Linked DNA regions of Leucothrix mucor DSM 2157. The protein of the gene in region 2 interacts with the protein of the main gene of each other region in a pairwise test. Links are inferred from orthologs where the notes say so. Each region holds a gene or a part of one and is shown on either strand. Other genes may lie near its edges.

Region 1 (10,505 bases), 1.1 Mb from region 2 along the record:
GCACCCGTGTTAGAGCCCATGCGGCCAAAGCCGGTGATCACCTCATCAAAAATCAGCAGGATATTGTGCTGATCACAAATCTCACGTAGGCGCTTTAAGTAGCCAACCGGTGGGGGAATAACGCCAGCAGAACCGGCCATTGGCTCAACGATTACTGCGGCGATATTCGACGCATCGTGCAGGCCGATTAGCTCTAACAGCTCATCGGCTTTCTCAGCGCCCGTTTGTGGCATGCCGCGAGTAAATGCATTCTCTTTTAACAGTGTGTGTGGCAAATGGTCAGCGTCAACGCCTTGTCCGTATAGGGTACGGTTCGCACCAATTCCACCGACACTGAAACCACCGAAGTTTACGCCGTGGTAGCCTTTAACCCGACCAATCAACTTAGTCTTGCTAGGCATGCCTTTTTTGCGCCAGTAAGCGCGGGCAATTTTCAGTGAGGTATCAGCACTCTCAGAGCCAGAGTCCGTGTAAAACACATAATCCAGACCTTTAGGCATAAAGTCTTTAATGCGGTTTGCCAATTTAAAGGCAGAAGGATGGCCATACTGGAATCCGGGGGCATAGTCCAGTGTGCGTAATTGTTTGGAAACTGCCTCAGCAATTTCAGGGCGGCAATGGCCGGCACCACAGGTCCATAAGCCAGATAGTCCGTCAAAAATCTTACGGCCTTCCGCATCGGTGAAGTAAGCGCCTTGGCCTTCAACGATAATGCGTGGGTCATCTTTGAACTGCTTGTTGGCCGTGTAAGGCATCCAGTAGGCTTCAAGCTCCGCACGGGTCATGCCGGCGGCTTTAACGGTATTGAATTCAGACATGGAAGTATCCTGTGAGAGATGAGGCAAAACCTGATTCTCTGCCTAAAACTAAGTTTTTAAAATTCATTTGTATTTACTTTTAGTTAAGCATTTAGTTAACTTAATAACATCACATAAAAAAACCCCTCACCAATGGCTAAATGTTATGAAAAATGAATTCTCCGGACGCATTGCCGACACCGATATCCGACTGCTGCGCATTTACAAAGCGGTCGTGGAATGCGGTGGTTTTGCTGCAGCCGAAGTCACGCTCAATATTAGTCGTGCGGCAATCAGTATTGCCATTAGTGATTTGGAGTCGCGCTTGTCATTGCGCTTGTGTCAGCGTGGGCGTGGTGGCTTTTCATTAACCGATCAAGGTCGGCAAGTGTATCAGGCGATTTTGCAGCTGCTCTCGGCACTGGAAGATTTTCGTACGCAGGTCAATAGCATTCACACGAGGCTTAAGGGCGAGCTCAATATCGGCATTACCGACAATTTGGTGACCATGCCCCGTATGCGCATTACACGTGCCATTAAAACATTGAAAGAAGCTGGGCCGGATGTGACGGTAAATATTCGGATGATTCCACCCAGTGAGATTGAACGTGGGATATTGGATGGGCGTTTGCATATTGGCGTGGTGCCGGTACTTAAACCATTGGCTGGTTTGAATTACATTCCCTTATACGAGGAAGAATCGCAGTTGTATTGCAGCAATACGCACCCCCTATTCCTGCAAGCAGAAAGCGAACTGGAGGTCCAGTCGATTTACGAAAGTGATGCGGTGTTGCCGGCTTATGCTCAGCCACCTGAGGTTAAGGCGCTGTATCAATCAATGATCAGTACGGCAACCGCAACGGATCGCGAAGGGATTGCATTTTTGATTTTAACGGGACATTACATTGGTTATTTGCCAACTCACTTTGCGGAGCGCTGGCTATTGAAAGGCGCATTGAGAGCCTTGCTACCTAAAGAGTTAGGCTATAACACTCAGTATGCGGTCGTGACCCGTAAGGATGCACGACCGAATCTGATTTTAGAACGTTTTCTCGAAGGGCTTTAAGCCGACTGTAGCGCTGACAAGCTGAAGTATTCAACTCGGTTTTCAGTCGCAGTGACTAAGCCTTTTCTGACGGTGAAGTCACCAAAGGACTCACCACGCTCGCGTTCAGCAACATAGTCGCCAAACAAACCATCCAACATTTCCAGGATAGCGGCTTCGTCAACATTCTCTTTGTACAAGCTATTTAAACGCAGACCTTCATGGTCGCCACCTAAGTAGATGTTATAACGGCCCATCGACTTACCGATTAAACCAATTTCTGCCATGACTGAACGGCCACAGCCATTCGGACAACCCGTCATGCGGATTTTGATTTCATCTTCATACAAGCCATGCTTTTTAAGGCTAGGCTCCAGCTTGCTGATCAATGTTGGCAAATAGCGCTCGGCTTCTGCCATGCCCAGTGGGCAAGTGTTCATGGATACGCAGGCAATCGAGTTACGGCGCATTCCGGAGAGTTCACGTCCGTCAGCAAACTGACCATGTGCTTCCAAAATATCTTCGATCGTTTTCTTATCCGCGTTATCAATCCCATGCAGCAGCATGTTCTGATTACCGGTTAAGCGGAAGCTACAAATCTCTGCTTCTGCAATTTTGCGCAGTGCCGATTTCTGTTGCAGTGTTTCAGTATCCCGTACGCGACCATGCTCAACGTGCAGCAGTAAATGCCACTTGCCATGACGGTCTTTGTGCCAGCCGTATTGATCAGCGGTAGTCGTGAATACTGCTTCACGAACTGCGCCAAGTTCAAAGCCTAAACGCTCGTTCAGCTCTTGCTTAAACCAGTCCAAACCGTACTTATCAATGGTGTACTTGAAGCGAGACAATTTGCGGTCTTTACGATTTCCGTAATCGCGCTGAATCATCATTGTCTCAGCGCACACTTGCAATACTTGCTCAGGCGTACAGAAGCCAATTTCACTGGCCAGACGTGGATACGTATCATCACGTCCAAAAGTCATACCCAATCCACCACCAACGGCGACATTGAAGCCCAGTAATTTGTCATTCTCAACAATCGCGATTAAACCGATATCATTGATGTACACATCACTGTCGTTGTATGGCGGAATAGCCAAACCGATCTTAAATTTACGTGGCAGGTAGTGCTTGCCATATAGCGGCTCGATTTCTGCTTCGCCACCTTCAACCAGTTTGCGGCCTTCACCCTTGCCTTCGTCTAACCAAATTTCATGGTAGGCGCGGCTAGATGGCAATAAGTGCTCACTGATCTTTTTAGCGTAGTCGTACACTTCTTCGTTCACAGCAGACAACGATGGGTCTGGTGTGCACATCACGTTACGGTTTACATCCCCACAGCCGGCGATGCTATCCAGCAGTGCATCATTCATCATCTGAATGGTTTTCTTCAGATCAAACTTGATGATGCCGTGAAACTGTACTGCCTGGCGGCTACTCAACTTAATCGTGTTGTTGCCGTAGGTGTTACTGATCTCGTCAACCTGCTTCCACTGATTCGCACTCAGCTCACCCGCTGGCATGCGCATACGAATCATAAATGAATAGGCTGGCTCTAATTTCTTTTCCTGGCGACGGATACGCTGATCACGATCGTCCTGCTGATAAGCCCCGTGGAATTTAATCAGCTGAATATCAGAGTCGGAGATGGCTCCGGTAATTGGGTTAGCAAAGCTTTCAACTAATGAACCACGCAGATAATCACTGTCATCTTTGTAGGTTTCAACTTCGCTACTCCCCGGCGCTACCACGCCGAGGACTGTTTTTACGGGGTCTGCATAACTCATGCGGTCATTCTCTTATTATCAGTAGTTACTGGTGTAACGGATTTCGGAGGGCTTAGTATACATCTCTCTGATAGCGCTTGTCGGCAATCAACTGATCTAACCATTCACTCGCTTGCTCTGCAGACCGCTCTGATTCTTGTGCAATTACATCAATCAGTGCCTGATGAACATCCTTAGCCATGTGGTTCATGTCACCACATACATAGACATGAGCACCTTCTTCTAACCACTGGTAAACCGATTTAGCTTGCTCAACGATACGCTGCTGAACATAAATCTTCTCAGCTTGGTCCCGTGAGAATGCCACACTCATCTTTTCCAGTACGCCGCTTTTCAGGAATTGCTGCCATTCTGTTTGATACAGGAAGTCAGTCTGGAAGCGTTGCTCTCCGAAGAATAACCATGTGTTACCTTCAATTCCTTGTGCGTCGCGGTCAAACAAGAAGCTACGGAATGGTGCTACACCGGTTCCTGCGCCGATCATGATGACTTTGGTCTCAGCATTTTCTGGTAACTTAAAGCTGCTGTTCGGCTTGATGCTAACGCCTAATGAATCACCGTTCTCAATGCCAGCCAGCTGTGTTGAACATACGCCGCCATGTACCCGGCCACGGTATTCATACTCAACCTGCTTAACCAGAACGTGTACTTCTTCAGGGCTCGCGGTCTCACTTGAGGCAATTGAATACTGTCTAGCACTCAATGGGCGCAGCAGATCAACCAATGCTTGAGCACTTAATGCCTTAGCAGGCCACAGTTGCAACATATCCAATACATCAGCCGCTTCGATTTCAGTCAATAACTGACCTTTATCTTCAGCTTGTGCCGCCAGCTCAACATCACCAATCAGTGCTGCATAGTCTTTTAGCTGCTTGCGAGTGACATGCGTTAACTCACGCTTAGTCAGCAAGGCTTCTTGCAGTGGCAATGTTTGCTTCTTAATGGTAACCAGTGTTTGGCCATCTAAGCCTAATTCTTTAATGACACCATCAACTAAGTCTTCAGCGTTATTAGTCTGGATTGCAACGATGTCGCCAGGTGCATAATGAATACCACTGTCTTCCAATGAGATTTCAATGTGCATGACTGATTTGTCAGAGCCTTCATCGGTCAGTACCAGCGTCTCCAGCACTTCGGCTTTAAACGGGTTCTGCTCGGTGTACTCAGATTCAGTTGTCGTAGCCAGAGGCATTGCACCAAAGTGCACATCACCAACGCTTGGGGCTTCTGTCTTCAATAATTCAAGTACAGATTCCTGCCAGCTAGCGGCGTCATCCGCATAGTCAACATCGCAACCAATAACATCAGTCAGTCGGGTAGCGCCCAGCTCTGCTAAACGTGCGTCTAATTCAAAACCTGTTTGGCAGAACTCGTCGTAGCTTGAATCACCCAGTGCTAATACTGAGAATTTCACATGGTCCAGCTTCGGTGCTTTTGCACTGTTGATGAACTTGAAGAAACCCAGTGCCTCATCGGGCGGCTCGCCGTTACCGTGCGTGCTGACAACCGCAATCAGGTGCTCTTCTTTCTTAAGCTGGCTGCTGCGGTAGTTCAACATGTTCTGCAAAGTCACTTGCTTGCCTTGGCTTTCCAATTGGGCATGTAACTTTTCAGCGATTTTACGGCTGTTACCTGTTTGGCTACCGTACAATACGGTGACTTTTTGGCTGACAGCAGGCGCCGCTGCGGCGGTCATGCTGAACTGCTCTAGTCCAGGTTGGCTTGTGGCTTGTAGCGACAATCCGTGAAGGTAACCACTCACCCAAACCTTTTGGGCCGGAGTCAGGTTGTTCACAGCATTGGAAGCCTGCTCTATTTGTTGTGGTGTTAGTAATTGCATCGTATTGTCTCCCACTTAATTAACCGCAAACGCCAGGCTCGGACCAGAAATACTGTTCCTCTTGTGAATCTTCTTCCATCTCTGAAGCACACTTTGACTCGTACTGAGTCTCGCTTGCTTCATAGGTGCTAGGAGTCACTTGCTGCTCGTCGTTAATTAATGTGGTCATGTCGCTCACCTGTTTTCTGTTAGTGAGGCCATTATAGCTATTTCAATTCTCTAATAAAGTGATACAATTTGATATTTAAATCAGTTTTTGAGATTGAAATGAAGCTATTCCAATTGCAGTTATTAAAGACCGTTCTTAATAATGGTTTGAATATTTCACGGGCTGCTCAGCAACACTTTGTAGTGCAAAGTGCCGTGAGCCGACAGCTAAGCCTACTTGAAGAAGAACTTGGTTTGCCGTTGTTTGAACGTAAAGGTAAACGCCTGCTGGATGCCACGCCCTTAAGTAAGGCAATTGTTGAAGAAGTAGATCTGATTGAGCAAGCCATTGAGAACATTCGCGCACTGGCAGATGACCACCGTGACGGCCGCCAAGGCGAGATACGCATCGCCACCACTCACATGCAGGCTAAATACTTTTTACCCGTGGTGTTAAATGAGTTTCGCCAGCGCTACCCACAGGTCAAAGTTAACTTTCTACAGGGTAACCCTCACCAGCTAGTTCAAATGCTGCACGACCGCCAAGCGGATATTGCAGTGTGTACTGAGGAGATTGCTGAAGATGAAGCGCTGATCACTCATCATTGCTATGACTGGAATCATGCGTTGATCGTCCCGGAAGACCATCCGCTGGCAGAAGGTGAGCTCAGTTTAAAACGCATTGCCGAGTATCCTATTCTTACCTATGTGCTCGGCTTTACAGGAAGATCAAAAATAGAGCAAGCTTTTGCAGATCTCAAACTAAGCATTGACACCAGCTTCTCCGCGACTGACAGCGATGTCATAAAAAGCTATGTAAAACTGGGTTTTGGTGTTGGAATAATAGCCAAGATAGCTTTCGTGCCGGAGGAAAGCCGTGGCCTGATATTAAGGGACCTTTCCGAGTTTTTTCCAGAGTCAGTCACCCGCATCGCCTATATGAAGAACAAACACCTCAAGAATTATATTACTGATATTATTGAAATAATGCAGGATGAGGGAAAGATCTTGCATGACAAAAATAATCCATAATGCCACCGGTTGCCATGGCATACATATATCTAACAATAGGTATTATTGATTATAGGTAATTCTAAATCTCATTATCAAGATTAGGGCTTAGCTATTGCCTATATATACATGTTTAAGTAGTATCATTACCACTATGTCATGAAGCGACTGCTAGATTTGAAATCATATCTTTGTGACATGGGCGGTATATTTACATCATGCAATGTGATGTTTTTAATTTCTTACGGAGGAATTCAATGGATTCTAACAATAGCTTGTATTGGCAAGCCAACCTGAGGCTGATGTATTTTTGTCTAGCCATATGGTTCGTCGTGTCATTTGGGTGTGGCATACTTCTCGTAGACGTTCTGAACAACTTCCAACTGGGTGGATATAAGCTCGGTTTTTGGTTCGCTCAGCAAGGTTCAATCTACGTATTCCTGTTCCTGGTCTTTTTCTATGCGTTCCGCATGAATCAGCTAGACAAGAAATTTAACGTTCAGGAGTAAGGGATAATCATGGATTTAAAAACGTTAACGTATATTGTCGTATTCAGCAGCTTTGCTCTGTACTTCGGTATTGCTTGGTGGGCTCGCGCTGCCAGCACTAGTGAGTTCTACGTAGCAGGTGGTGGTGTTCATCCTGTACTAAATGGTATGGCAACAGCCGCTGACTGGATGAGTGCTGCGTCATTCATCTCGATGGCTGGTTTAATCGCGTTCTTAGGTTACGGTGGATCTGTATTCCTAATGGGCTGGACAGGTGGTTATGTACTGTTGGCGATGTTACTGGCTCCTTACTTGCGTAAGCACGGTAAGTTTACAGTACCTGAGTTCATCGGCGATCGTTACTACTCAAACACAGCTCGTGTTGTAGCTGTTATCTGTCTAATCATCGCTTCTCTGACTTATGTAATCGGTCAGATGAAAGGTGTTGGTGTTGCATTCTCCCGTTTCCTTGAAGTTGACTACGGTCTAGGTCTTGGTATCGGCATGGTTGTAGTATGGGTTTACGCGGTAATGGGTGGAATGAAGGGTATTACTTATACTCAGATCGCTCAGTATTGTGTACTGATCTTTGCTTACACTGTTCCTGCGGTATTCATCTCTCTACAACTGACTGGCAACCCGATTCCACAGATTGGTCTGGGTAGCAAAATGATTGGTGAAGAGATTTACCTGCTAGACAAACTGGATCAGGTTTTGACTGATACTGGTTTTAAGGCGTACACCACTCAGTCTCTAGGCAGCACATTGAACATGTTCATGTACACATTGTCTCTGATGATTGGTACAGCGGGTCTGCCTCACGTAATCATGCGTTTCTTCACAGTACCTACCGTTAAAGATGCTCGTTCATCTGCTGGTTGGGCACTGGTTTTCATCGCTTGTCTATACACTGTTGCTCCTGCAGTTGGCGCAATGGCTCGTATGAACTTGATGGATACTCTGAAGCCAGTTGCTGGCCCTCTGGAATATGCAGAGCGTCCACAGTGGTTCAAGAACTGGGAAAACACAGGTCTTTTGGCCTTTGAAGATAAGAACGGCGACGGCAAGATTCAATACACTGCTGATGCTGAAACCAATGAAATGGTTAAAGTTGACCGTGACATCATGGTACTGGCTAACCCTGAGATCGCTCAATTACCTAACTGGGTAATCGCATTGATCGCAGCGGGTGGTTTGGCAGCAGCACTGTCTACAGCGGCTGGTTTGCTCTTGGCGATATCCTCCTCCATCTCGCACGATTTGATGAAAGGGGTGCTGATGCCCAACATGACGGAGAAGACCGAACTTATGTCGAGTCGACTGGTTATGACGGGCGCAATCCTCGTGGCAGGTTATCTCGGTCTGAATCCACCCGGATTCGCAGCGGGTACGGTGGCACTGGCCTTTGGTCTGGCAGCTTCCTCTATCTTCCCTGCGTTGATGATGGGTATCTTCTCTAAGAAGATCAGTGGTACTGCAGCAGTATTGGGTATGTTGTCAGGTATCAGCATCACATTGTTGTACGTGTTCCAGCACAAAGGAATCATGTTTATCCAGGGTACTGACTTCCTTGGCGACCTTGGTCCTAACTGGTTCATGGGTATTTCACCAGAAGCATTCGGTGCGGTTGGTGCAATCGTGAACTTCATCGTTGCCTTCGTTGTTACGAAGATGACTGGTGACGCTCCTAAGCACATTCAGGAAATGGTAGAAAACTTCCGTATTCCTTCAGGTGCAGGCGCAGCAGACACAAGCCACTAAATTTTAGTGCTCGTGATTGCTTAAGAGAAAGGCTCCTTTAATGGGGCCTTTTTCATATCCGCAAGACTAATTCGCCAGCCTTTGACTAGCGTCAACCCTCACCGCAACTCGATATACGATACTTAACCGATCAGCTCTGAACAGGTGTCAACATGGATATTGAACTTAAAGAAATTTGTGATTTTATTTCAGAAGTTACCCCACTGGATCGGCTTCCAGCAGTCACTCATGAGGCCTTAACTCAGGAGATGCGCATTCGCTATCTGAGACGAGGAACCCCACTGAAATCCAGTGGAAAGTGCGATCAGTTAATGATTATTCGCAAGGGTGCAGTATCCTTGAAAACTGATGATGGAAAGCTAGTGGGCAAAGCAGCTGAAGGCGATCTGCTGACTTTATTTATGCAAGAACCTGCCCTACCAACCCAGACCGGCGATGTCACCGAGGACTTGTTGGTTTACACCATTGATACCCAAGCACTGGATGAGATCCCTTGCTCGCCAGGTAGTGATGATCGCTCTGTGCTGAGTATGTTGATTCAGCATATTCGTGGCGGCCTCACCGAGAATTTACACCCGACGCCTGAAGATACAAAAATGGCGTCGGCTTTGATGTATAACACCATTGAACACATTTACAGCGCACCGGCGATAACCATTGCTAGTGGCTCTACGATTCGTGAGACTTCCGTCAAAATGTCGAAGCATCACGTGTCGAGCATTATGATTACTGAAGACGAAATGCCAATTGGCATCGTCACGGATACGGATATTCGTCGGGACTGTGTGGCTCAGGGCCTATCAACTGATACCGCCGCCGACCATATAATGTCGCCCAGCGTGATGTCGGTAAAACCCGATTTAAATGCCTTTGATGCTTTGATGTTAATGACCCGAAAAGGCATTCACCATTTGCCAGTCATTGCTGAGAATAAGCTCTTGGGCATGGTCACCTCGACCGATTTGATTAAATTTGAAAGTAAGAATGCGGTCTACTTAAGTAGCTCGATTAGCCGTGCACCCAATGTCGCCGCCCTATCTGAGCACAGCCGACTGATTCCGCAGCTGCAAGTCCAACTGACTGATATGAATGCTACGGCAGATCATATTGGTAAAGCGGTCAGTGCAATGAATGGCGCGATTACTCGCCGCCTGATTGAGATGGCCGAGAAAGAGTTTGGCCCACCGCCAGCGCCCTATTCATGGGTTGCCGCTGGCTCTCAGGCCCGACGCGAGCAAACTTCACATACCGACCAAGACAATGCATTGATCATTTCCGATGAGCTTAATCCTGCGGATATGGAATGGTATGCCAAGCTGGGTAAGTTCGTTTGCGATGGTTTAGCAGAGTGCGGCTTTATCTACTGCCCCGGCAATATCATGGCGATGAACCCGGAGTACCGTCAAACTCAATCGGTATGGGATGGCTACTTTAAAAATTGGATTGAGCGCCCCGACCCACAAGCTTTGCTGAATGCCAGCACCTTCTTTGACTTCCGTACCGTGTATGGCGATGAACATTTACTGGATGAGATTCGCGAGCGTATGTTGGCTCGCAGCCGCACCAGCACCCTATTCCTCGGACTGCTGGCGAAAAACGCCTTACAACTTCGCCCGCCACTCGGCTTCT
Region 2 (10,335 bases):
CGCCAGTCTGTAATTTGCAGTGCAAATTCAACCGGTGTTGAGGCGGTCAATACACCAAAGCCACCTGCAGTTAACAGGAAGCCATTAATCATAGGAAGGCGTTCCATCGGGAACCATTGCACAAAGGCCTTAAACGACGCCATTAAACAGGCTGAGACCCCAAAACCAATGAGCGCACGCCCAATCAACAGGCCGGTCAGTGTTTCAGCCATCGCAAAGATCGCGGCACCAAGGGCTGCGAACATCAATAAAATGGCTTCTGTTTTGCGTGGGCCGTAGCGGTCTAGCAAAATTCCCAATGGCAACTGAGTAGCGGCAAAGGCAATTAAGTAAATACTGGTCAGCAGGCCAAGCTGGTTAGCGGTTAAATCCAAATCGCTGGATAAGTCACCAGCGATAATGGTATTCACCACTCGAAATAAATAAGAGAGAAAGTAGCCCGCCGCAAATGGGACGAAAATACGTAACAGCAAGCCGAGTGAGTAGCGCTGAGAAGTGTTAGTCATAGTGGTCAAGGGAATACGCTCGCTGAGGTTAATTGACTAATTATCGCCAGCGATACGCCCGCCCGATAAGTGATGCGGCCTATACTAAAAGGCTGGACGAGTCTGGGCAAGTGTATAGTGTTGCTTATTGTTCGCGTTTAAAATGGATGATCTCTCCACTGGCGCTAATCGCATCAGCTTCTACATTTTTCTTGCGGTCGAGTCGCAAAATTCCCAAATTGCTTTGATTGACCAAGCGCCGACGGCCTAAGCCTTCAGGTTTGCGTGAGCGCACCCGCATTCTACGGCGTTTGGTCAGCCAGTTTAGCGGAGAACGTCGGCCGTAGAGAAAGCGGTCAAGTAGGTCAAAGTAGTGCAGCAACTTATCCGGAAAGCGATTTTTAATTCCGCTGGCCGTGACTTGGGTGACCTCAGGGCCGCCTTCGCGATGCCTGAGTGAGATATCATAGACAAAGGAGTAATGCACATCGCCTGATAAAATCACAAAATGTTGCGGTGTTTTGGGGTGTAAAAAGATATTCAGAATGACATTACCCGCCCCATTGTGTGCCATCCAGTTTTCAGCATCGACCATCAGCGCCTGACCAAAATAACTGAAAATGCGTTGAATCACTTCGATCAGCTTTACCCCGAAAATAGGGGCGGGGGAGACTAAAATCACTGCATCGTGATGCACCAGTTCTTGCTGTAAATCGCTAAGTGCTTCCCAATCCATAAGGCCAGAGGGGCTGGAGGCACGGGTTTCAGAGCGCCAGCGATTGGTGCGGGTATCGGCTACAATAATTTTTGGCACCGTTTCCACGCTGTAATCCCAGCGCCGGAAATGCAGCAGGGTATCTATTAAAGCGTCTGCGGCAATGTCATCGGTATTATCAAACACCGAGTGACTGGATTCGTAAATGGTTTCAAAGGCCGCTGCATTATTTCCCCAACCCTGACACAGCCAGTAAGCAATTAAGGCATTGCCAATAATGCGTTTAGAGAATGGATGACCATAAGCCGCTTGCTCCCAGCCGCGATTAAGATTCCAATCATCCGTCACATCATGATCATCAAAAATCATGTACACAGGGATATGCGCCATGGCTCGACGCACGGGAGTTAAGCCTGTTGCGAATTTTTTGATATCCACCGCTTGCTGGCGAAATGCTTCCAGAAATTCTTCCGGTACTTTGGCGGCATCATCCGGGTCCAGATAATCCCACAGCGTCGGCGACCAGATTAAGGCATACATGGCCACCAATTCAGCGAGGGTAATTAAGTGGTTATACGCTGAGTTGGTGGTAAATATCGGTTTTTGGCTGCCATCAAAAAATAAGTCTAAAAGCTTCTGATTAACCTTATTGGCTGGCAGCAGTTTATCGCGCTGGTAGTAACAGCAATCACTGGCCAATAAGCCTTTGGTATCGTTAGCGGAAGCGCCTTCCCAAGTCTCCGGCGTAAGGCCCAGCAGCGCAATAGTCTGGTGAATGACCTTAAGCAGGGGGCCGGCCACATCATCTGCATAAATCTGATCGCCAGACATAATCATGGTGTCAGGACGGTCGACCACATCATCCAAGTTCTCTTGAATTAAGTTATCCAACTGCCCCAGCGCATCATCGCAACCCGAATGTGGCTTACGACAAGAGCCGTGAATCACTTTAGTTAGGTGGGACTTAATCACAAAGTCCGGATGCTTGCGCTCAGCATAGAGTAGATCCGGAATCAGCTCGCCTAGGCTGTATTGTTTTCCTGCATCGGTAAAGGTCAGTTGATATTGAATCAGCTGATCTTGTGGCAGCTTCTCATCAAAATTCAAATGGAGCAGGGTGATAAAAGCGCGTTCGCCGACTTGCACCGTTTTAACCGCATCGCCGCTAAGCGTCTGGTCGTATAGCGTGGCATCGTCGGTATTTAAGCTCAGGTGAATGGCTTCAGGCTCGCGGCTAAACATCAGCCATACGGTGAATTGTTGTTGGGTACAGCGCCTGAGAATAGGGCCAGCAATGATGAGGGGAAGGGTTTCAACCATAGCTGTCATTGTATACCTGATGGGAAGATGCCTAATAATACCCAGATGAAGCTAAGGAAGGAACCGCTAAAAAACACTGGGAAATTACGATTTGTTTGGATTCGCTGTGTGTTCAAACGTAAAGAGGCCGCTATCGCTAGCGGCCTCTGACAATCACATACCAACGGTGTTATTACTTGATGAATAACATCTCGCGGTACTTAGCCAGTGGCCACATGTCATCAGGTACTTCTGCTTCCAGAGCATCTGCATGGCTACGCACTTCTTCCATCAGGTCGCGAACGTCATTTGCCAGATACTGCATATGCGCTTCAACGTTATCGAAGTCATGCTTTTCCATGGCTGCAGTCAGCTTAGCAACGGATGCCAGCAGTGCATTGGTCTCAGCAGCAACGGTAGTCGCTGTTGATTTGTCCATTTCGATACCCATTTCTGACATGCCAGAATAGGTTGTAGACAGCTCCATCAGGTAGCTAGACGCTGCTGGGAAGATAATGGTTTTAGCCATTTCAATCATCAGCTTGGCTTCTACTTCGATAGACTGAACATACTGCTCAGAGTAAACCTCGTAGCGGCTTTCCAGCTCAACAGCAGACAGTACGCCAGTGGATGAGAACAGTTTGATCACTGCTTCATCCTGGAATGCTGGCAGTGCATCAGCAGAAGTCGGCAGGTTTTTCAGGCCGCGCTCTTCAACCGCCATTTTGTGCCATTCTGCAGAGTAGCCGTCACCACCGAATACAGCATTGCCGTGCTCCAGCATCAGCTCTTTCAGTACAGCAATAACCGCCGCAGTTTGATCAACGCCGCTGCTCAGATTCGCTTCCAGCTTCTCAGCAATCCAATTCAGCGAGTCAGCCAGCATCGTGTTCATGGCAACCAATGGGCCAGACACTGACTGTGAGGAACCAACCGCACGGAACTCAAAGCGGTTGCCAGTGAAGGCAAACGGAGAAGTACGGTTACGGTCGCCAGGATCACGCTCAAATTTCAGAATTTGTGACAGACCTAAATCCATCAAGCCGCCTTCTGCTTTAGCTTCCAGCTTGCCTTCTTTAATATCGTGGAATACGCCTTCTAACTGGCTACCCAGATACACAGACAAAATCGCTGGAGGCGCTTCGTTAGCACCCAAACGATGATCGTTTGAAGCCGATGCGATGACTGCACGCAGTAGTGGCCCATAAAGGTGCACGCCACGAATTACTGCACCACAAAAGAGCAGGAAGTTCAGGTTGTCGTGTGGTGTTCTGCCTGGATCTAATAAGTTACCTTGAGTCGCGTTACCCACAGACCAGTTTACGTGCTTACCAGAACCGTTGACGCCAGCGAATGGCTTTTCATGTAACAAACACATGAAGCCGTGTTCTCTGGCCGTCATTTTCAGGATAGTCATCAGCAATTGCTGGTGATCAGCCGCAACGTTAGCCGCTTCGTAGTAAGGCGCAATTTCGAACTGGCCCGGTGCGACTTCATTGTGATGTGTTTTAGCTGGGATGCCTAAGCGGTATAGTTTGTCTTCAACCGCTTGCATGTAAACCTGTACGCGCGCTGGGATCGCGGCGAAGTAGTGGTCATCAAACTCTTGGCCTTTAGCCGGTGCTGCACCGAATAAAGTACGGCCTGCTAGCAATAAGTCAGGGCGGCTGTTTGCGAAGTTTGAATCAACTAAGAAGTATTCCTGCTCAGCACCACAGCTGGAGTTTAATGGTGCGATGTCTGTCTCGCCCATCAAAGACAGTACTTTGTTTGCCGCCTTATCCATTGCTGCATTTGAGCGCAATAGTGGGATTTTCTTATCCAACGCTTCACCAGTCCAAGAGATGAACACACTTGGAATCATCAGTGTGGCACCGTTGTCGGTGTGCATCACGTAAGCTGGGCTGGTTGGGTCCCAAGCCGTGTAGCCGCGTGCAGCATTGGTCATGCGCAGGCTTCCGTTAGGGAATGAGGAACCATCTGGCTCGCCTTTAATCAGCAGGCTTCCAGTGAATTCAGTAATGCAGTTGCCTTCAGGGCTGGTGATGATGAAACCATCATGCTTCTCAGCCGTAGCATTAGTCATTGGGTAGAAGATGTGAGAGAAAAACTTAACGCCTTTCTTCGTTGCCCACTCTTTCATCGCTGCTGCAACAATGTCTGCAGTCGCTGAGTCAAGTACCGCGCCAGTCTGAACTGTCTTCTTGATGGCTTTAAACGCGTTCTTAGACAGCGCTTCTTCCATCTTTGCCAAGTTGAAAACATCACACGCCCAAATTTTGCTTAATGCGCCTGGCTTTTCTACCAATACCGGCTCGCGGTTTGTAATTTGATAAATTGCCTGAACTCGGCTTTCATTGCCACTCATACACTGTCCTCGGTTTAGATTTAGTCTAGCTGTTGAAAATACTTTAGCAATAACTGTGCCAAGATATGAAAATTAGCCAAGACAGCGCACTACTGCTTGTTCTGCAATCGATTGAAGGCAGCTGGAGTGTCATTAGGTTGTCAGATTATATTCACAAAACGTTCATCTTTGCACTGATTTGGTGCATGATGTTTTTTAGAGCAATTCAATAACGTCACCGACCGCAATTCGGCTCTCTGATGGTGCAGAGCTAAGGCGAGCGTTCATTCCCATCAGTGGTTGTGAGGCGGCGCTGGCATGTTTTTCCATGAGAACAGCCATTGGTTGTTTATCGGGATGCGCTTCGCCGGTATCCGGGTCACGCGTGGTTAAAATACAGCGCTCGCAAGGGTCGAGTATTTCAAAGGTGCTCTCACCAATTCGAACCTGCTTCCAGTGATCTTCAGCAAACGCCTCAACACCACTTACAATGATATTCGGGCGGAAGCGGCGCGCATCGTAGGGAATCCCAGCCCAGTCACAGCCTTGGCGCATACTGGCTTCGCTGGCAATTAAGATGGGCGAGGCATCGGCAAAGCTGGTTTCGAAGTTATACTTGGCAGAGTGGCGAGCGTTTGGTTTCCAGATCGCGATGCGAGCGTCTAAGCTGAGGATCTCGCTAAGCCACACGGCCGCAGCATCGCCAGCATCCAATGCCTGAATTTTGTCGCGCCAGACTTGGCCGTTGAGTGAGGTGGGCTTGGACATGCTGTTGTGGTTTGGTATTGGGCAGGCTAAAGCTTGATTAGGGTGAGATAGAGTCCAACCATCAGGATTCATTTCGCAGCGCAGTTGTAGTAATTCTGGGTTACTACGGGAGGTGATGAAAATACCCTTGTCATCTATGGCCATCAGTCGGCGGTCATTGAGCATGCCTTCGGCATCGAAGCCTGTATCAGGAATGGCAATGCCTTGGGCGGATTTAAAAGGATAGATAGTGAGTTGGGAAACGGTAATCATAAGGTATCCTACTGCGTAAATATGAGTGATGAGGGCTGTGAGTGTTTACTTATCGGCCGTTTAATCGTTGCTTGCTTATGATAGTGGCAGCTAGCAGGGCATGAGGCAATTTTAGTGATTGCTGCGTGAGCATTACATGTAATTATTAGCAGTATAAATAGAGGCGTTGGAAACGAAACATGGAAGTCATGCAAATTCAAACGGTAGTCGTTGGAGCGGGTGTTGTTGGTTTAGCTTGTGCAGCGGCACTTGCACAAAGCGGACGTGAAGTTATTTTACTAGAGCAGGCTTCAGCTTTTGGTCATGGCGTGAGCTCGCGTAACTCCGAAGTGATTCACGCCGGAATCTACTACCCACCGGGTTCTTTAAAAGCAGAGCTTTGTGTCGCAGGGCGCGATGCTTTGTATGAGTATTGTGAGCGCAAGCAGGTAAAGCACCAACGTATTGGTAAGCTGATTGTGGCGACTCAGCCAGAAGATATGAACACGCTAGAGCAACTATTTCAGCGTGGCACGGCTAATGGTGTGAATGATTTGCATTGGCTGAGCGCCGAAGAAGCACAAGCACAGCAGCCAGGATTACAATGTTTAGGCGCTCTGGCATCCCCATCGACCGGCATTATTGACAGCCATGGTTTAATGCTGAGTTTGCTAGGTGATCTGGAAGATGCCGGTGGCATGTTGGCTTTAGGCGCGCCACTGCTATCAGTTGTCGCAAATGATGCAGGTTTTGAGCTGGAAGTCGGCGGCGAGGAGTCAATGCGTCTGCAATCACAAGAGTTTATCAATTGCGCCGGACTTTATTCCGTTGATGTAGCGCAATCCATTCAAGGTTTGGCCACAGCGCATATCCCCGAAACAGTATTAGCCAAAGGCAGCTATTTTCGATTACAGGGCAAAGCGCCATTCACTCAGCTTATTTATCCCGCACCCGTCACGGGCGGTTTAGGGGTACACTTAACCATCGACTTAGGTCGCCAAGTGCGCTTTGGGCCGGATGTTGAATTTCTGGATTCTAATCTGCCTGCGGAGATTGATTACACGGTGAGCCCTGAGCGGGCTGAGTCATTTTATGCCGAGGTGCGACGTTATTGGCCGGAGCTGCCAGATAACAGTTTGCTGCCGGATTATTCCGGCGTACGCCCGAAAGTGGCTTACAACGGGACGATCAATAGCGATTTTGAGATCAGCACTGCGCAGCAACATGGCATTACAGGATTAGTGAATTTGTTTGGCATTGAGTCGCCGGGCTTAACTGCCTCGCTGGCGTTGGCTGAGCGGGTTACCCAGCTGTTAGATCGTGCTTAGCATTGGACCAACACCATAACCGAATCAGGGAGAAAGGCATGGGGCATCATCACGCGCCGTTGACAAATGAAGCGATGAATACGCATACGCAATATCATCACCATGTTCGGGCGCTACAGTTGGCTCGTGAGGCGATGACGCAAACGGATAAATACCTCAAGCCCGATAGCCCGCATTATTTGCCTGATTACATTGCTAAATTGGAGTCGATGCAGCATCAAGCTCAAAGCTCTGGTGAAGATTTAAGTGCCAAAATTCAGGCTATGAAGAACAATTTAGTGGCGTATCAAAAGCGTGCTGCTGAGGCGCAGCTAGTGCTTGATTCCTTACCCGCTAAGTTAGATGCCCTATCTCAGGCGAATGAGGTGTTTTTAGCGCCATCCGAGCGCCAGCAAGAGTGTTTGTATGTGTTGGATGCTGAAACCTGCCAAGCCAGTTGCATGGGCTGGGAAAGTGACGAGGCGATAGGCGCAACCACCGTATTATTCACCGGCAAGCCGGATATTGAACTCACCCACGAGCATCAAACCGATGCGGTTCGGGTCTGGCATCATCATGTGATGGTCAGTAATTTATGTATTAGCGATCAGCGTTGTTATGGCGATGCACACCGCGATGCCATTCAGCTAATTCCACCGGCGCAATACCGCGAGGTGGATGGCATAGCGCGGCGCGTTGGTGATCAGCTAGCAGGCACCATTATGACTGACGTGTGCATTCGCTCCTGCAAAATTGTTGCGCCCAATGGGCCACTACAAGGCATCTTTGCCAGCGATGGCATGCAACGTAATCTACGCATTATTGATAACGATATAACAACCATGGGCTCGCATACGATTTCAATTGCGGGTTTGCTAACTGGCGGAGTAATTTCCGGTAATGTGCTGAGGCAAGTACCGGGTGGTGACATCCCGAAAATCAGGCTGTATCCGGCACGTATCGGTGGCAATATGGCGGACGATGGCGTGGTGACGGTGCTGTCATTTGCCTATGAGCCAGGCGAGGTGCTTATGCAATATGGCGCTCTCGAAACCGGTCAGGCAGGCAATCGTCTAGTGATGGAAGATGGGACTGAAGCCGAGTTAGCGATTGATGATTTACGCGGTGAGATTCCAGCGGAAATTGCTCATATGGCTTTAGGAGTGCATGACTTTAATTATCACGCTTATCTGAAAGACTTCAGTACACTGACTTATGCGCAGTATTGCGAAAAAGATGCTTATGGCTGGTTGCAGTTGCAGGCTTGGCTACGGTTACGCCATAAAGAATTTAGTGAAGGGCGCAGACAAGGTCATGTATTAGGTCAGCCTAGTGCTGAGCAGCGTCATATTGCCGAGAATAATTTAGGCCCTGCACTGGACGTGTTACGACAGGGCAGTTTGCAGGATGTGGTGTTGAGCGAAATTGAGCAAACCGCTATTCGTAGTTTTATTATGAAGCGACTGGCGATACTGCATAGTCGGGTCGAGCCACTTCAGGACTTGGGTGCGAAAAATGAAAAGCGCGATGCAATTTTGCGGTTTTTATTGCCAGCGGAGTTGAGGGTAATTGCCTGAGTTGTCTTCCTCAGGTTTGAGTTAGATCTTTAGCTACTGTCTCATTGATATGGCACCGAAATATTGGTGCAACCCTTGGAATCGCCTCAGCAGCTACAGATAGTGTAGTTCTGTGTTTCAGCTCGCAGATAACGGAAGGCCCTACAGCGTAAATGCAATCACACTCAATATTGGCCATGCACACAAGTGAAAAATCATCGCCCGTGAATAGCGCTGCAATAATTTCTCCAGCGGAATACTGGATAAAATAAAGGGTCGGCCATCACGTGGCTTTTCAATCAGGTGAGTAGAGGTTTGGCGATAGTGATAATCTAGCTCGTCATCGACTATTGCTTCGGCGGCTTGTTTGGCTAGCTTCAATTCATGTTGGTCAATTTTGCCGTCGCCATTTTTATCAAAGCGGCGAAGCATTTCATAATGATCTTTTTTCCAACTGGCCAGCGTACCTAAAATCACCTGATGGCGTTGTTGGTCGGTTTGATGCCCATTCACAGTGGTTAGCTGTCCCAGCACATACACTTTCTGACCGGGGAAGATTGCGCGATACCAATACTGCTGGCGGAAATACAGTTCGGTAATAATCTCGGCTTTACGCGGATCAATCGTGCAACTACCAAATTCATCTTCCACTAAAAACTGATCACTACTTTTTTGGTAAGGGCGGCTAAACCAAACTACCGGTGGCAGGTAATACGGTCCTGGGCCAACTTCATTGGGCATGGTCATCGCCGTGCCGATAACCTCAGCATAGCCTTGAGCGACATTACGTAGCGAAGTGGTTGGCGTGTCATGCAACGTACGCCAGCGGATAAAGATCAGGATAGATGCGATCAGGCTAAATGCGCCTGCCATGGCCAGCAGGGTGGGGAGGTTACGCTCGCTAGTTTGCCAAATGACCAATAGCAATCCCGGTATATACAGCCAACTGCTGATAGATGAAATCAGCAGTCCTCGCAACATAATCAATCCCATAACCGCAATCCGCCTGCTTAGGTCGCTTTGCCAGCGAACTGATCGGCGACGGAGATATCTTCCATCTCTTCCAGTCGAAATTCCATCAATTGGAAGCCGTCAAAGTTAAAGACATTAGCGATAATATTGTCTGGGAATTGCTCGCGGCGCGTATTCATCACCGCAGCGGATTCGTTATAGAACTCGCGGCGATCTGAGATGCTATCTTCCAAGGACGTGATGCGCGTTTGCAGTCTTAAAAATGCATCGCTGGCTTTTAGCTCAGGGTAGTCTTCGGCGACTGAAAATAGATTGATCAGGCTGCCTTCCAGTTGGTGCTCGGCTTTACCAATGGTTTGGATATCACCACTTTGCAAAGCAGCTTCAGCATTACGACGTGCGGCAATCACACGCACTAAAGTTTCACCTTCATAAGCCATGTGCTGCTTACAGGTGTCGATTAGCTTGGGCAGTTCGCTATTACGCTGCTTTAGCAATACATCGATATTGCTCCAGGATTTTTTGGCATTGTTTTTCAGCGTGACCAGCTGATTATAGATAGCGATGGCCCAGGCAAATGGTGCGATCACCAAGGTCGTGAAGATAATGAGTCCAATATTCATGACAGGCACTTATTTTTATTAAAGGTGCCTTA

What was found.
Region 1: the proteins of LEUMU_RS24115 (region 2) and LEUMU_RS0106525 interact in binary tests that used the Escherichia coli proteins (3 or more experiments, as listed by UniProt). The link is inferred for Leucothrix mucor DSM 2157 from one-to-one orthologs.

What each region holds. Positions count from the first base shown.
Region 1 is NZ_ATTE01000001.1:1,462,715-1,473,219, reverse strand. Bases 3,076-5,983 are described here. They hold LEUMU_RS0106525 (assimilatory sulfite reductase (NADPH) flavoprotein subunit), read right to left. Parts: upstream 5,470-5,983; coding sequence 3,682-5,469; downstream 3,076-3,681. Other genes in these bases: LEUMU_RS0106515 (LysR substrate-binding domain-containing protein), read left to right, coding at 5,737-5,983; LEUMU_RS28750 (hypothetical protein), read right to left, coding at 5,489-5,638; LEUMU_RS0106530 (NADPH-dependent assimilatory sulfite reductase hemoprotein subunit), read right to left, coding at 3,076-3,629. Outside these bases: omega-aminotransferase AptA, read right to left, coding at 1-818; LEUMU_RS0106535 (LysR family transcriptional regulator), read left to right, coding at 964-1,863; more of LEUMU_RS0106530, read right to left, coding at 1,860-3,075; more of LEUMU_RS0106515, read left to right, coding at 5,984-6,648; LEUMU_RS0106510 (DUF4212 domain-containing protein), read left to right, coding at 6,846-7,136; LEUMU_RS0106505 (sodium:solute symporter family protein), read left to right, coding at 7,146-8,876; LEUMU_RS0106500 (putative nucleotidyltransferase substrate binding domain-containing protein), read left to right, coding at 9,029-10,505. UniProt on the Escherichia coli protein: Component of the sulfite reductase complex that catalyzes the 6-electron reduction of sulfite to sulfide. This is one of several activities required for the biosynthesis of L-cysteine from sulfate.
Region 2 is NZ_ATTE01000001.1:352,831-363,165, forward strand. Bases 3,965-6,702 are described here. They hold LEUMU_RS24115 (MOSC domain-containing protein), read right to left. Parts: upstream 5,867-6,702; coding sequence 5,063-5,866; downstream 3,965-5,062. Other genes in these bases: LEUMU_RS0101645 (glutamine synthetase III family protein), read right to left, coding at 3,965-4,867; LEUMU_RS0101660 (NAD(P)/FAD-dependent oxidoreductase), read left to right, coding at 6,046-6,702. Outside these bases: LEUMU_RS0101635 (MFS transporter), read right to left, coding at 1-506; LEUMU_RS0101640 (metallophosphoesterase family protein), read right to left, coding at 631-2,529; more of LEUMU_RS0101645, read right to left, coding at 2,693-3,964; more of LEUMU_RS0101660, read left to right, coding at 6,703-7,173; LEUMU_RS0101665 (hypothetical protein), read left to right, coding at 7,212-8,729; LEUMU_RS0101670 (EF-hand domain-containing protein), read right to left, coding at 8,871-9,701; LEUMU_RS0101675 (LemA family protein), read right to left, coding at 9,719-10,303.